2 regions of the Micromonospora sp. NPDC049102 genome follow, and region 1 is predicted to be linked to the other one. Evidence: riboswitches for the same ligand, from Rfam matches in the RefSeq annotation. Region 1 holds a riboswitch; the other holds the start of a gene.
The links. Region 1 has a riboswitch for cobalamin ahead of metE (5-methyltetrahydropteroyltriglutamate--homocysteine S-methyltransferase). Riboswitches for the same ligand answer to the same signal wherever they lie in the genome.

Region 2: linked by a shared signal. The riboswitch ahead of ACGFH9_RS06395 (CbtB domain-containing protein) and the one ahead of metE (5-methyltetrahydropteroyltriglutamate--homocysteine S-methyltransferase) in region 1 are both predicted to bind cobalamin.

Annotation. Positions count from the first base shown of each region.
Region 1 is NZ_JBICTE010000043.1:23,685-31,456, forward strand. It holds gene ACGFH9_RS28550 (hypothetical protein) at 559-1,047, shown strand; cobalamin riboswitch at 1,158-1,374, shown strand; gene metE (5-methyltetrahydropteroyltriglutamate--homocysteine S-methyltransferase) at 1,493-3,757, shown strand; gene ACGFH9_RS28560 (hypothetical protein) at 3,685-4,056, opposite strand; gene ACGFH9_RS28565 (hypothetical protein) at 4,143-4,838, shown strand; gene ACGFH9_RS28570 (cation transporter) at 4,945-5,637, opposite strand; gene ACGFH9_RS28575 (ArsR/SmtB family transcription factor) at 5,637-5,981, opposite strand; gene ACGFH9_RS28580 (metalloregulator ArsR/SmtB family transcription factor) at 6,280-6,588, opposite strand; gene ACGFH9_RS28585 (metal ABC transporter permease) at 6,585-7,424, opposite strand; gene ACGFH9_RS28590 (metal ABC transporter permease) at 7,408-7,772, opposite strand, start outside.
Region 2 is NZ_JBICTE010000004.1:74,875-82,646, reverse strand. It holds gene ACGFH9_RS06410 (family 43 glycosylhydrolase) at 1-1,170, shown strand, start outside; gene ACGFH9_RS06405 (ribonucleotide-diphosphate reductase subunit beta) at 1,318-2,313, opposite strand; gene ACGFH9_RS06400 (ribonucleoside-diphosphate reductase subunit alpha) at 2,364-4,682, opposite strand; cobalamin riboswitch at 4,874-5,092, opposite strand; cobalamin riboswitch at 5,247-5,386, shown strand; gene ACGFH9_RS06395 (CbtB domain-containing protein) at 5,421-5,624, shown strand; gene ACGFH9_RS06390 (CbtA family protein) at 5,615-6,391, shown strand; gene ACGFH9_RS06385 (histidine phosphatase family protein) at 6,388-7,017, shown strand; gene ACGFH9_RS06380 (hypothetical protein) at 7,143-7,772, opposite strand, start outside.

The DNA of each region.
Region 1 (7,772 bases):
GGCGACTACAGCAACGCGTTCACCCAGTCCTTCGCAGCGCTGGCGTTGGACCGCGCCAAGGGCGCACCGGCGGCGGTGACGTTCCTGGCCGCGAGCCGGTGCGGCGACGGCGGTTTCCCGCTGCTCTTCGGGCAGGCGACCTGCGTCAGCGACGTCGACGCCACAGCGATGGCCGTGCAGGCTCTGCTCGCGGCGGACCGGCCACTCGTCGCGGCCTCGGCGGCGCAGTGGCTCGTCTCCGTGCAGAACAGCGACGGCCCGTTCTCCACCAACGGCGTGCCCAACGCGAACAGCACCGGACTCGCCGCCCAGGCGCTGTCCGCCGCCGGGCGATCACTGCCGTGGCTGCGCGCTCGCCAGCACCTGATCAGCCTGCAGGTGAACTGCACGGGGGCATCCGCCAATCGTGGTGCCATCGCGTACACCTCGGGGGGGGTTCGACGCGAGCACCGCTGTTCGGGCCACCGCGCAGGCCGCACCCGGCATGGCGGGCACCGGGTACGCGACCCTGTCGGCCGCCGGCGCCCAGCCGACCGCGCCCGTCCTGGCGTGTGCGCCGTGGTGACCGCCCCGCGGGTGACGGCTCGCCGACGGATCGCGCTACTCCTCGCGGCCGTCGTCGCCGGCGCCGGTCTGGTCGCGGTCGATCCGCTCCCGCGCGCTGCACACGCCGCAGCGTGTACGCCGGGGGCGGGCGTCACTGTGGTGGTCGACCTCACTGCCTTCGGCCTCGGTGCGCAGACCGGCTGCCGGCTCGGGGACCCACCGACCGGCCTCGCCGCGTTGCAGGGGGCCGGCTTCACCGTCACCGGTACACAACGGTGGGGGCTGGCCTTCGTCTGCCGCATCAACGGCTACCCCCTCCCCGCCGCCGAACCGTGTGTCAACACGCCACCTGCCAGCGCGTACTGGTCGTACTGGCACGCCGTACCCGGCGGCACCTGGTCCTACAGCACCCTCGGCGCCAGCAGCTACAACCCCGCGCAGGGCACTGTCGAAGGATGGCGCTTCGGCTCCGGGCAGGCTCCGTCCATCTCCCCGCCGTAGCGGGCCTCGGCCGGGAATCCGGGTGCCCGGATTACCGGCCGGTCCGGTGGCGGGCGGACGACAGGGAATCCGCCTGTGACTGCGGCCCTGAGGATCAGCTCGCAGGCCGTACGATGGTCGGCAGTGCTGGTTCGCCGCACCGTCACGGTGCGGCGTCGCAAGAGGGAACCCGGTGGGAAACCGGGACTGCCCCGCAGCGGTGAGTGGGAACGACAGCCGTCATACGCACTGGACGCGTGAGCGTCTGGGAAGCGACGGCCAGTAGGAGATCGGTCAACCCGGTCACGCCCACGAGTCCGAAGACCTGCCCGCACCGCGTACGCGTCCGCGTGCGCCGCCGTCGACCTCTCGGGAGGGTCAGGGCGAGGCCCGGTCGTTGGTCCGTGCCCTGCCGTGTCCCTCCAGTGTGGTCGGTGGTCGACCTCGAGGGAAGGACACCTGTTCCGTGACCACACCGTTCGGGCTGAGCACCGTGCTCGGCTATCCCCGCATCGGTCCGCACCGGGAACTCAAGCACGCCGTCGAGTCCTACTGGGCGGGCCGGATCGACGCGAACGCCCTTCAGTTAACTGCCGCCAGCCTTCGCGCAGACGTGTGGCGCACACTGCGCGACGCCGGTCTGGACGCGATCCCGTCGAACACGTTCTCCTTCTACGACCAGGTACTCGACACCACCGTCCTGGTCGACGCGGTCCCCGACCGGTTCCGCCGCCTCGGCCTCGGTGACCTGGACACCTACTTCGCCATGGCTCGTGGCACGGAGTTCGAGCCGGCGCTGGAGCTGACGAAGTGGTTCGACACCAACTACCACTACCTGGTGCCGGAGGTCGGCCCGGACACACCGTTCACCGCTCGGCCCGACAAGGCGGTACGGGAGTACGCCGAAGCCAAGGCGCTCGGCGTCACCACCAGACCGGTGCTGGTCGGCCCGGCGACCTACCTCCTGCTGTCCAAGGCCACCGAGGACGCGCCCGAGGGATTCCGACCGTTCGACCGGCTCGATGACCTCATCGCTGTCTACGCCGACATCCTCGGCACCCTGGCCGGTGCCGGCGTCGAATGGGTTCAACTCGACGAACCCGCGTACGCCGCCGACCGCACCCCGCAGGAGATCGCCGCGCTACGCGCCGCGTACCGCCGGCTCGGCCTCCTGAAGCACCGCCCACGGTTGTTCGTCGCGTCGTACTTCGGTGACCTCGGCGACGCGTTGCCAGCGCTGTTGGGCACCCCGGTCGAGGCGGTCGGCATCGATCTGGTCGCCGGGCCAGGCAACCTGAACCGCCTCGCCGCCGCCGGCCCACTACGCGGGAAGACGATCGTCGCTGGACTGGTCGACGGGCGCAACATCTGGCGAACCGACCTACGCACCGCCACCGCGACCGGCGCCGTACTGACCGCTCTAGCCGACCATGTCGCGGTGTCGACAACCTGTTCGTTGCTGCACGTGCCGGTGGACCTCGCCGCCGAACCCGATCTGGACCAGGACCTGCGTGGGCGGCTCGCGTTCGCCCGGCAGAAGGTCGACGAGGTCGTCGCTCTCGGACGCGCACTGCGCGACGGTGTCGGCGCCCTGCCCCCTGCCCTGCCCGCGACCCCGGCGGCCTGGCGTAACGACGGGGTCCGAGCCCGACTGGACGCGTTGCGACCCGAACACGTACGACGGGGCCCATACGCCCAACGGGCCGCCACTCAGCAGGCCCGACTGGGTCTCCCGCCGCTGCCCACCACCACCATCGGATCCTTCCCGCAAACCGCGGAGCTGCGGCAGGCTCGCGCGGCGCACCGGGCCGGTCGGCTCGACGACACCGGCTACGCCGAGCGGATGCGCGCCGAGGTCGCCCACGTCATCGCTGTGCAGGAACGTCTCGGGTTGGACGTGCTGGTGCACGGCGAACCGGAACGCAACGACATGGTGCAGTACTTCGGCGAGCAGCTCGACGGGTTCGCCGCCACGGTCAACGGCTGGGTGCAGTCGTACGGCTCCCGGTGCGTACGCCCGCCCATCATCTACGGCGACGTCACCCGGACCGGACCGATGACCGTCGACTGGTCCACCTACGCGCAGTCGCTGACGAACCGACCGGTCAAGGGCATGCTCACCGGACCGGTGACGATCCTGGCCTGGTCATTCGTCCGCACCGACCAACCCCTCGCCGACACCGCCAACCAGGCCGCCCTCGCACTACGCGACGAGGCCCGCGACCTGGAAGCCGCCGGCATCCGCATCATCCAGGTCGACGAACCCGCTCTGCGGGAGACACTGCCGCTGCGCCGGGACGAGCAGCGCGCCTACCTGGACTGGGCTGTCCGGGCGTTCCGGCTCGCCACCAGCGGAGTCGCCGACGCCACCCAGATCCACACCCACCTGTGCTACTCCGAGTTCGGCGAGGTCCTGACCGCGATCGACGCCCTCGACGCCGACGTCACCAGCATCGAAGCGTCCCGGTCGAAGATGGAGATCCTCGACGATCTGCGCACCACCGGCTACCAACGCGGCGTCGGACCCGGCGTTTACGACATCCACTCCCCCCGCGTACCGGAACAGGCGGAGGTCACCGACGCGCTACGCCGCGCCGTCGCCGCGGTGCCCGCCGACCGGCTCTGGGTCAACCCCGACTGCGGCCTCAAGACCCGCGGCTACCCGGAGGTCGAGCAGTCCCTGACCCGTCTGGTCAGCGGCGCCGCCGAGATCCGCAGCACTCTTACCTGAGCGCGCGGTGGGGCGGCGGCACGCCGCCCCACCGTGGCGTGCGACAACGCGCATCCGATGCCCGCGTCGGCCAGGCGGGTCAACCCGCCTCGACGGAAACCCGTTGAGCGCGGGAATCCGGCCGCCACGGACAGCTCGCCGATGGTCCGTTCGGGCGTAAAGCCACACGGCCCGAACACCACCACGTCCGGGGCCAGGTCGGCGATCACGGACCACAGGTGTGGGGTGCTGTGCGCCCCCGGACCGAGCAGCAACGACCGGCCGCCCGCGAAGGCGATCTGCTCGGGCACCATCCGCACGAGCCGGACACCCTGTCCGCCTGCCGCAGGCTTACACGAACAACACTCATACCTCCCCGCAAGCATCTCCCGATCGTGGAGGTCCTATGGCGACCAGGGCGGCGGCAAAACCGGGACGGAGCACTCTTTCGTCCTGGGCTGCCGGGCAGCGGAAGCTACGGCCACAACGGTTCACCCCGGCTGCGGATGGACTGCGCTTCGCGTTCTACGGCCGGATGTCCACCGTCGACTTCCAGGATCGGGCGTCGTCGTGCCGGTGGCGACGCGACCACGCCGGCGACCTGGTCGCCGGTCATGGCCGGATCGTGGTGGAGTTCTTCGACGAGGGCGTCTCCCGCCGAGTGCCCTGGCCGGACCGGCCGCAGGCGTCACGGCTGCTCGACGCCGTGATGGACTCGGCACGCGGTTTCGACGCGATCGTTGTTGGGGAGTACGAGCGCGCCTTCCACGGCCAGCAGCTTGAACAGTTGACTCCCACATTGCTCAGCCACGGGCTGCAGTTGTGGCTGCCGGAGACCTATGGGCCGGTGGACTTCGACAACCCGCGGCAGCTGGCGTTGCTGGACCTGCTCGGTGTGCACTCCCAGCGGGAGGTGTCCCGGCGCGGCATCGCACCACTGCGGCCATGCGTGCTCAGGCGGAGTTGCAGGGCCGACATCTCGGCGGCCGGCCACCCTACGGCTACCGGCTCGCCGACGCCGGCCCTCATCCGAACCGCGCCCACGCCGCCTGGGGACGGCGCCTGCACCGCTTGGAGCCCGACCCTGCCACCGCACCCCTAGCCTCTCCGGACGATCTGCACTCCGACCGTCGCCAATTACCAGTAGGCGTGCTCTTTCCGGGCTTTCGCCCAGCGCTGTAGCGGAGTGTGTCCGCCCAGTCGTGACGTCAGGTGCAGCAGCCGTCGACGCAGTCGGTTGCAGTGGAATCACCTACCACCGTGGCGGGCGTGCAGCAGGTGTCACCCCGCCAGGCGTCGCGGCCTTCCTTGGCCGCGACGGCGGCGATGGCCAGCGCGGCGGCCGGGTCGGCCCACCACCAGCCGAACAGCGAGTTGACGGCCAAGCCGACGAGCAGAATGGCGGACAAATAGGTGCACAGCAGGGTCTGTCTCGAGTCGGCGACCGCGGAGGCCGAGCCGAGTTCCCGGCCGGCGCGGCGTTGCGCGGCGGACAGGATCGGCATGACCGCCAGCGACACGGCTGCGAGCAGCAGGCCGACCGTGGAGTGCTCCGGACGGTCGGTGCTGAGCAGCGCCCGCATGGACCCGACGCCGACGTAGGCGGTGAGGGCGAAGAACGAGATCGCGATGATGCGCAGGGCGGCGCGTTCCCGGCGTTCGTGGTCGGGGCCGGAGAACTGCCACGCCACGGCGGCAGCTGAGGCGACCTCGATGATCGAGTCGAGGCCGAAGCCGATCAGCGCGGTCGACGAGGCGATCGTCCCAGCGCTGATCGCGACGGCCGCTTCGATGAGGTTGTAGGTGATGGTCAAGGCCACGAACAGCCGCACCCGACGGATCAGCACCGCCCGTCGCGGCTGCGATGGTGCCGCGGTCAGCGAGATGCGCGGCAGGCTCATCAGCAGCAGTCGTCGGTCGCGGCGGTCGGGCAGGCGGCAGGGTCGACCGCGAGGACGAGACCGAGGAGATCACCCAGAGCGTGCGCGAGGCGCGCGTCGGCGAGCTCGTAGCGCGACCGACGGCCTTCGGGTACGGCGACGACCAGGCCGCAGCCGCGCAGACACGCCAGATGGTTCGACAGGTTCTGCCTGCTCGTGCCCAGCAGGTCGGCGAGGTCTGCCGGATAGCCGGGACCTTCGCGCAGCGCCAGCAGGATCCGGGCCCGGACCGGGTCGGACAGGGCGTGACCGAAGCGGGCCAGGACCTGTCCGTGCGTGAGCGTTTCCACCGCCTGACGGTACATCCTCCGCTGTATTAATGTACAGCTGTACTATCAGTGGAGGCAGTGGGCCAGCCGGTCCAGTTCAGACCGGCAAGCGCAGTCCGGGACAGCCCCCGGTGACGAAAAGGGGGCGGCGAGGAGCTTCGAGGAGCTTCTCCACCCGGGCACAGATTTCCCCTGCGAACCGGGCGGACAGAGCGATGCGACGCACTTGCGCCCGGGTCGTCAAGTCCGTACCGCTTGCCGAAAAGGTGCAGCTTGGGCGGCCCTGAGCAGCGCGCGGCGGCAAGGCTGGACCCCAAGACTCTCCGTGCCATGCTCAGGCCGAGTGCCGGGCGTGGTGAAGCACTTCCGTGATGAGTCGCCTGGTGGCCTCCCCTTGCAGCGTGTAGGTGACTTCTCGCCCACGGCGCTTGCGCCGGATCAACCGGGCCTCCTTGAGGTACCGCAGGTGCCGGGCGATGATCGTCGAGTCCGCGGACATCGCCTCCGCCAGGGACGCCGGCGTCTGATCGCCGTCCTGCAGCAGCACGAGAATATGTATTCGGTGCTCATACGCCATCGCGCGCAGCACGACCACCGCGCGGTCCAGTGCACGCCTCGTCTCGTCGAAATGTGCGGTGCTCATGCGGGGAACGCCCGCAGGCGGGCGGTGGCCATGTGCCGAGATCTGACCAGCCGGGACAGCACGGTCGACAATGCCAGGATCGCAGTGGCGGTCAGGGTGATACTCGCGCCGGCGGCGACGTCCCAGCGGCTCGACGCGTACAGGCCGCCGAGCCCGCTGAGAGCGCCGAGCGTGACGGCCAGGGCGGTGATGATGCTCAGGCGGTTGGACCACTGGCGCGCCGCCGCTGCCGGCGCGACGATCAGGGCGAGGGCGAGGATGGTGCCGATGGCGGGGACGATCGTGACGACCGCGACCTGGATGGCGAGCAGCAGTACGACGTCCCAGACACCGGTGGCGAAGCCGCCCGCCTGTGCGCCGGCCCGGTCGAAACCGGTGTAGCGCAGTGGACGGGCGCAGGTCAGCAGGACGGCCGCGACGACGACGAGCGCCACGGCGGTGGTCACCAGGTCCTGCGGGCTGACGGTGAGTATCGATCCGACGAGGAACGATGTCAGGTCTCGGCTGAAGCCGTTCTGGGTGGCGACGAGCCCGGCGCCGAGCGCGAAGCCACCGGAGAGCAGGACGCCGGTCGCCGCAGCGGTGTTCTGGCTTCGGTGGCGGCTGAGCGCGGCGACGCCCAGCGCGACGACCGCGCCTGCGACCACGCCGCCGACGACGATGTTGACGCCGATGATGGAGGCGGCCACCACCCCGGGGAACGTGGCGTGGGTCAGTGCCATGGTGAAGAAGGACAGTCGGCGGAGCACGACGTGAACGCCGACGAGTCCGGCTAGCGCGCCGGCGAGCAGCACCTCGGCCGTGGCCCGGTGCAGCGCGTCATCCCACCAGTTCATGCGGGGACCTCCTTGCGTCGGAGACGATCCGCCCGTGGTGGTGTCTCGCCCGCAGCGCGCCTAGCGGGAGCAGCAGCAGGTAGGCGAGCACGAGCAGCAGGACGACGGCGGAGGCCGAGGTCAGGGAGATGCCGTAGTCGACCGATGCGGTCCAGCTGGCCAGGAGGCCGCCATATGCGGCGACGAGGATGAGGGCGGTGCCGATCACCGCCATCAGCGACAGGCGTGCGGTGAGCATGCGGGCGGCTGCGGCCGGCACGATGAGCAGCGCCACCACCAGGATGGTGCCGACGGCGCGCACCGCGGCGACGACGACGAGTGCGACGATGATGTTGAGCAACAGATCGA
Region 2 (7,772 bases), on a different contig from region 1:
GGGTTCGGCACCCGGACGGGCAACGCGAGCCGGCCCACCCTCTACGAGGAGGGTCCCTGGGTCTACAAGCGCAACGGCATCTACTACAACGTGTTCGCGGCGGAGTGCTGCTCCGAGTTCATCGGTTACTCGACCGCGACGGGCCCGACCGGCCCGTGGACCTATCGCGGGACGGTCATGCCCCGCCAGGGCGCGAGCTTCACCAACCACCCCGGGGTCATCGACTTCAACGGCGGATCGTACTTCTTCTATCACAACGGCGCGCTGCCCGGCGGCAGCGGTTACACCCGCTCGGTGGCCGTGGAGAAGTTCACCTACAACACCAACGGCACGATCCCGACGATCAACATGACCACGACGGGCGCGCCCCAGGTCGGCACGCTGAACCCGTACGTGCGGCAGGAGGCCGAGACCATCGCCTGGGGCTCCGGCATCGAGACCGAGCCGGCCAGCGAGGGCGGCATGAACGTCGGGTGGATCGAGAACGGGGACTCCATCAAGGTCAAGGGCGTCGGCTTCGGTACGGGCGCGACGTCGTTCTCCGCGCGGGTCGCCTCGGCCACGTCCGGCGGCACCGTCGAACTGCGCCTCGGTAGCCCCACCGGCACCCGGGTGGGCAGCTGCGCGGTGCCCGGCACCGGCGGTTGGCAGGCGTGGCAGACCGTCTCCTGCCCGATCTCGGGCGCCACCGGCACCCAGGACCTGTACCTGCGGTTCACCGGCGGCAGCGGCACCCTGTTCAACCTCGACTGGTGGCAGTTCCAGGCCAACGGCACCACGCCCACGCCAACCCCCACCCCGACGTCCACCCCGACGCCCACTCCGACCCCGACGCCGACACCGACGCCGACCGGCCCGGGTGGGCCGTCCTGCGGGGTCACCAACACCGTGGTCAACACCTGGCAGGGCGGGTTCGAGGGACGGCTGTCGGTCACCAACTCCGGATCGTCCACGCTCAACGGCTGGCGGGTCACCTGGACGCTGGCCAGTGGACAGACGGTGTCGCAGGTGTGGAACGGCACACTCGCCCAGTCGGGCAGCCAGGTGAGCGTCGCGAACGCCAGTTACAACGGCCAACTCGCGCCGGGCGCGTCGACCACCGCCGGCTACCTCAGCTCCATCACCTCAACCAGTCCCCCGGTCAGCACCCCGACCTGCACCCCCGCCTGACCCACCGTCCCACCCCCAAGAACACCCCCACCCCACCCCCACACCCCGTCCGCCGCCGACGTCGATCATGAAGCTGAGGCCCCCGAACGCCGATAGGGAGCAACAACGTCATGCTCGACGGGGCGGGACGGGGGTGGGGTGGGGGTCCTAGAAGTCGTCGTCGAAGGCGACCGCGCCGCTCACACCGACCTGGTACGCCGACACCCGCCGCTCGAAGAAGTTGGACAGCTCCTGCACGTCCTGCAACTCCATGAAGGCGAACGGATTGGCCGAGCCGTAGTGCGGTGCGATCCCGAGCTGGGCCAGACGGCGGTCGGCGACGTGCTGGAGGTACTCCCGCATGTCCACGAGGGTGAGACCGGGCACCCCCTGACCCACCAGGTCCTCGGCGAACTGCACCTCACACTCGACGGCCTCGACGAGCATCTGCCGCACCTGGTCGGCGAGGTCGTCGTCGAACAGGTCCGGTTCCTCGGCGCGTACGGTGTCGACGACGTCGAACGCGAACGCCATGTGCATGGACTCGTCGCGGAACACCCAGTTGGTCCCGGACGCCAGACCGTGCAGCAGGCCACGCGAGCGCAGGAAGTAGACGTACGCGAACGCGCCGTAGAAGAACAGGCCCTCGATGCAGGCGGCGAAGCAGATCAGGTTGAGCAGGAACGCCCGCCGGTCCTCGCGGGTACGCAGCTCCCGCATCTCCTGCAACGAATCGATCCACCGGAAGCAGAACTCCGCCTTGCGACGGATCGACGGGATGTTCTCGATGGCCGCGAACGCCGCGAACCGCTCGGTCTCGTCCGGCACGTACGTGTCGAGCAGGTTGAGGTAGAACTGGACGTGTACGGCCTCCTCGAACAGTTGTCGCGACAGGTAGAGCCGGCCCTCGGGGCTGTTGACGTGCTGGTACAGGTTGAGCACGAGGTTGTTGGCGACGATCGTGTCGCCGGTGGCGAAGAACGCCACGAGGCGGCTGACCAGGTGCCGCTCGGCCGGCGACAACCGGTCCAGGTCGGCGAGGTCGGCGTGCAGGTCGACCTCCTCCACCGTCCACGTGTTGCGGATGGCGTCCCGGAACCGGTCGAAGAAGTGCGGGTAACGCATCGGGCGGAGAGTCAGGTCCATCCCGGGGTCGAGCAGCATGTGCGTGGTCCTCGCGTCGGCGGTGTTGTCGGTGGTGGGGTCGGCGACGGTCACTGACACGCCTCGCACGACTCGGGGTTCTCCAGCGAGCAGGCCAACGCCTCGGCGTCGCCCGTCGACGGCGTGACCACCGCGACGGTCGCCTGCTGGATACGCGTGGCGGGGCGCGAGCGCAGGTAGTAGGTGGTCTTCAGGCCGGACTTCCAGGCGTACAGGTACATCGAGGAGAGCTTGCCGATGGTGGGCGAGGCCAGGAACAGGTTCAGCGACTGGGACTGGTCGATGAACGGCGCGCGGGCGGCGGCCAGGTCGATCAGCGCCCGCTGCGGCAGCTCCCACGCGGTGCGGAACAGCTCCCGCACGTCGGCCGGCAGCTCCGCGACGGACTGCACCGAGCCATCGGCCCGCTTGATCGCCGACCGGATCTGCTCGGTCCACAGACCACGGACCTTCAACTCGCGCACCAGAGCGGTGTTGACCTGGAGGAACTCCCCCGACAGGGTCTCGCGCTTGAAGAGGTTGGACACCTGCGGCTCGACGCACTCGTAGCAGCCGGCGATCGAGGCGATCGTCGCGGTCGGCGCGACCGCCACCAGCAGCGAGTTGCGCAGCCCGTACTCCTGGACCTCCTGGCGCAGCGCGGCCCAGCGCGAGGTCTGCGTACCCTCGACACCCCACAAATCCGGTTGCAGGCGCCCCCGCGCGGCCCGGGTCTGCGCGAACGCCGGGTGTGCCCCGAACCGGCGGGCCAGGTCGGCGGAGGTCTCCAGCGCGGTGAGGTACAGCTCCTCGCTGATCCGCGTGGACAGCTCCCGCGCGGCCGGCGAGTCGAACGGCAGCCGCAGCGCGAAGAACACGTCCTGCAACCCCATCAACCCGAGCCCGACCGGACGCCAGCGGGGGTTGCTCGCCGCCGCCTGCGGGGTCGGGTAGTAGTTGATGTCGATGACCCGGTCGAGGAACGTCACGGCGGTACGGACCGTGGCGCGCAGCCGTTCCCAGTCGATGCCGTCGTCGCTCAGGTGGGCGGCGACGTTCACCGAGCCGAGGTTGCACACGGCGGTCTCGGCGTCGCTGGACACCTCGATGATCTCGGTGCAGAGGTTGGAGAGGTGCACGACGTTGCCCGGCTCGGCCGTCTGGTTGCACAGCCGGTTGGCCGCGTCCTTGAAGGTCATCCAGCCGTTGCCGGTCTGGGCCAGGGTCCGCATCATCTTCCCGTACAGCTCACGTGCCGGCAGCTGCCGCACGTAGCGGCCCTGCGCCTCGGCCGCCCGGTACGCGGCGTCGAACCGCTTCCCCCACAGGTCCGGCAGTTCCGGCACCTCGTCGGGGTCGAACAGCGACCACATCTCGTCCGCCTCGACCCGGCGCATGAACTCGTCCGGGATCCAGTTGGCCAGGTTGAGGTTGTGGGTACGGCGGGCGTCCTCGCCGGTGTTGTCGCGTAGTTGGAGGAACTCCTCGATGTCCGGGTGCCACGGCTCGAGGTAGACGCAGGCCGCGCCCTTGCGTCGGCCGCCCTGGTTGACCGCCGCGACGCTCGCGTCCAGTGTGCGCAGCCACGGCACGATTCCGTTGGACTGCCCGTTGGTGCCCCGGATCAGCGCGCCGCGGGACCTGACCCGGGAGTACGCGATGCCGATGCCACCGGCGAACTTGGACAGGTTGGCGACCTGGGCGTAGCGCGCGTAGATCGAGTCCAGCTCGTCGCGCGGCGAGTCGACCAGGTAGCACGAGGACATCTGCGTGTGCCGGGTGCCGGAGTTGAACAACGTCGGTGAGCTGGGCAGATAGGCGAGGCTGGACATGAGCCGGTAGAAGTCGACCGCTTCGTCGGGCGTACGCGACAGGCCGCAGGCCACCCGCAGCAGCCAGTACTGCGGGGTCTCCAGCACCAGCCTTGACGTGGGGTGACGCAGCAGGTACCGGTCGTAGACCGTGCGCAGGCCGAAGTACTCGAACCGGCGGTCACCGTCGGCGTCGACGGCGTTGTCGAAGTTCTCGGCGTGCGCGTTGACGAACGCGGCGGTCTCGTCGCCGATCAGGCCCTCGGCGTGGCCGGCCCGGATCGCCGCGCTGAACGAGGCGATGCCCTGCCGACGGACCTCCTTGTCGACATAACCGGCCAACAGGCGCGCGGCCAGGCGCGAGTACTGCGGTTCCGCACCGATCATCTCGGCTGCCGTCTGGATGGACAGCCGGTCCAGCTCCGCCGTCGTCGCGCCGTCGTAGAGGCCGCTGATCGTACGGGTGGCGACCCGCATCGGGTCGACGTCGGTCAGGTCGTCGGCCCACCGCTCGACCGCCCGGACGATCCTGTTGACGTCGACGGCCTCGGTGCCGCCGTCGCGTTTGCGGACCTGCATCGGTGTCCGCCGCAGGGCTTCGCCGCTGACCGGTACCACCTCGGTGACTGTCACCACTCACTCCTCGGGAGTTCGAGACCTCACGGCCCTCGGACGCGAGGAGACGGACACCGTCGGACGCCACGCCGGCGCGGCGTGGGTCAGGTGGCGTCAGCCGTCCCACGCGGCCTCGGACCGCCGCACACCCGGGGTCGGGTACGCGGCGCGCTGGCAGGTCTTCGGACTCGCGGGCACGACCGGTACTAGCCGGTCTCCTACTGGCCGTCGCTTCCCAGGCCGATTGGTGGCCCAGTGCTGATGGCGGCGGTCGTTCCCACTCACCGCTGCGGGACAGTCCCGGATTCCCACCGGGTTCCCTCTTGCCTCGACCACTCGGGATGAGCGGCCGAACCAGCTGCGCTCGACACCATATATAGGGGCGGCTGCGTTTGTCACACCCCACATGTCGGGTCCGGGCGTGTCGCGGTCAACGGTGATGGTCACCGTCGATAGCTTCGAGTCGACCGGTGAGCGCACGTCGGGCGGCAGCGCGTCCGGCCGTCGCCGCCGGCTTGACTGAGCCGAACCGGCACCGATACGGTCGATCCACTATCTGCGGCGACGCGAGGGAAGCCGGTGAGAATCCGGCGCGGTCGCGCCACTGTGAGCGGTCCCCACTCGGGGGTCGCGAGCCAGGACGCTCGGTCGTCCGCAGCCTTGCGATGGGGACGCGTCATCCCCGAGGAGGTTCGTGCACGCATGTCCAGCTCCACGTCCAGCCAGCCGCTGGTGCACCCCGCTGTCCCGACCCGTCTGCTGTGGGCGGTCCTGGCCACGGTCGCCGCGCTCGCCCTGCTGACCTACCTCGTCGCCTTCGACCAGGGAGCCGTCTCGCGCAGCGGCATGTACCTGCACGAGTTGATGCACGACGGTCGGCACCTGCTCGGTGTCCCGTGCCACTGACCGGCACCGGCACCGCACCCTCGTTCGTCACGGTCCTGCTGCGCGGCCTGCTCGCCGGCCTGGTGGCAGGTTTGCTCGCCGGAACGTTCGCATACGTCGTCGGCGAACCGCACGTCGAGGCGGCCATCGCCATCGAGGAGGCGGCGGCTGCCACGCACGCCGAATCCTCCGCCGACGGGCACCAGCACGACGAGGACGCCCTGGTCGGCCGGAACGGCCAGCGCGGCGGCCTGTTCCTGGCCACCGGCCTGTTCGGCGCCGCGATGGGCGGCCTGCTGGCCACCGCGTACGTCCTGCTGAGCCGGCGACGCAGGACCGTCGACGATGGGCGGGGCGGTCTGCTACTGGCCGGCGGCGCGCTGCTCGGCGTGGTGATCGTGCCGTTCCTCAAGTACCCACCGAACCCTCCGGCGGTCGGCGACCCGTCCACCATCGACCAGCGCACGGTCACCTACCTGTTGATGGTGGTACTCGGCCTGGTCGCGGTCTGGTCGGGTTCGCTCGGCTACCGCTCGGTCGGCGCGCACTCGCCGGTGTGGCTCCGCGCCAGCGCGGCCGTCGGCGGTTTCCTGCTGGTCACCGTCGTCTCCTACGTGGTGCTGCCGTCGTTCCAGGAGGTCCCCGGCGACTTCCCCGCGACGCTGCTGTGGAGTTTCCGGCTCGCGTCCCTCGGCACCCAGGTGCTGCTGTGGACCGGGATCGGCCTGCTCTTCGCCGCTCTGATGCACCGTCAACGCGCGGTCGCCGAGGCACGACTGGCCGGGTGAGCGCCACCAGCCTGCGGTTGGTCGCCCACGGGCACACCGTCGCTCTTCGGCAGGCCCGTTTCGGCGGGAACGACAGCCTGGACGAGGGCGGCCGGCGCGCCGCCCTCGCCCTGTCCCCCGTCGACCCGTGCCGGCGGACCGGCGACGGCCTTGCCTGCCTGTCCAGTCCCGCGACGGCGGCCGTGCAGACCGCGTACGCCCTCGGCCTGACGCCCGCGGTCGAGTCGGCGCTTGCCGACTGCGACTACGGGGAGTGGGCCGGTCGATCCCTTCAGGACATCGCCGCGACGCGACCCGAGGCGCTGCATGAGTGGCTGACCAGCCCGGACGCGGCACCGCACGGTGGCGAGTCGGTCGCGGCGCTGCGCCAGCGCGTCGGTCGGTGGCTGGACGCCCAGCGTGGCGTCGGTCGAGGGGTCACGGCCGTCACCCACCCGCTCGTGATCCGCGTCGCGCTGGTGCACGCCCTGGATCTGCCACTGGCGACGTACCGGCAGTTCGACGTCGCGCCGCTGGCGATCGTCCGGCTCACCGACCACGGCCGACGATGGCAGCTCCGGCTGAGCGCGCCCCCGTCACCCTCGGCAGTCGACAGAGCCGGTGAGCGACATACCACAGAGGTATGAATATGACTCTGACGTATGTGCCGCACAACCGACATGCCTCGCCGGCGGCGGGAGACCACGGTCGTGTCAATGGGTTGATCGCGGGGAAACGCGCGCCGCAGCGTCCCGGTTGGACTCGTGACCGCTCAGCGACCGCCGGCGGCCAACTCGGCCAGCATGCCCTCGCAGCTGCGCACGACGACCTCCGCCCCGCGCCGCTGGGTCAGCGGTAGCAGCGGATCCTCGGCCCGGTCCCGCCACCGCCACTGGGCGTCGGCCGCGACCTCCCAGAGCCGCTGCGCGGTCGCCCCGTGCTCGACACCGAGCCGGGCCGCCAGGGAGACCCCGTCGCCGCCGACCAGACGCTGTGCCTCGGCGGCCAACTCGGCGTCGAAACCGAGACGCGCATTTCGCAACGCCACCAGCAGGCGTAACTCACGGAACTCGTGCGCGCCCGCCAGGATCTGCTCGATCGCACCGACCAACTCGTCGCTGCCCCGGACCGGCTCGTCACGCACCAGGGACTCCACCGCCGCCAGCGCCGAGCGCGCCTTGAGCGCGTCGCGGCGATCGACGAAACAGCGGGTCATCGACTCGCGCAGCTCGGTGAGCCCACTGCGCCGGATCAGCTCGGCCGACATCGTCACCCGGGTGTCGAACCCGCCGCGTACCAGGGTCGTCGCGAGCCGGATACCGAAGAGGCCGAACCGTTCCAGCAGGCCCGCGCGCACCTCGGGGTCGAGGCGTACCGGAAGCTCGCCACGGACGAAGCGGTC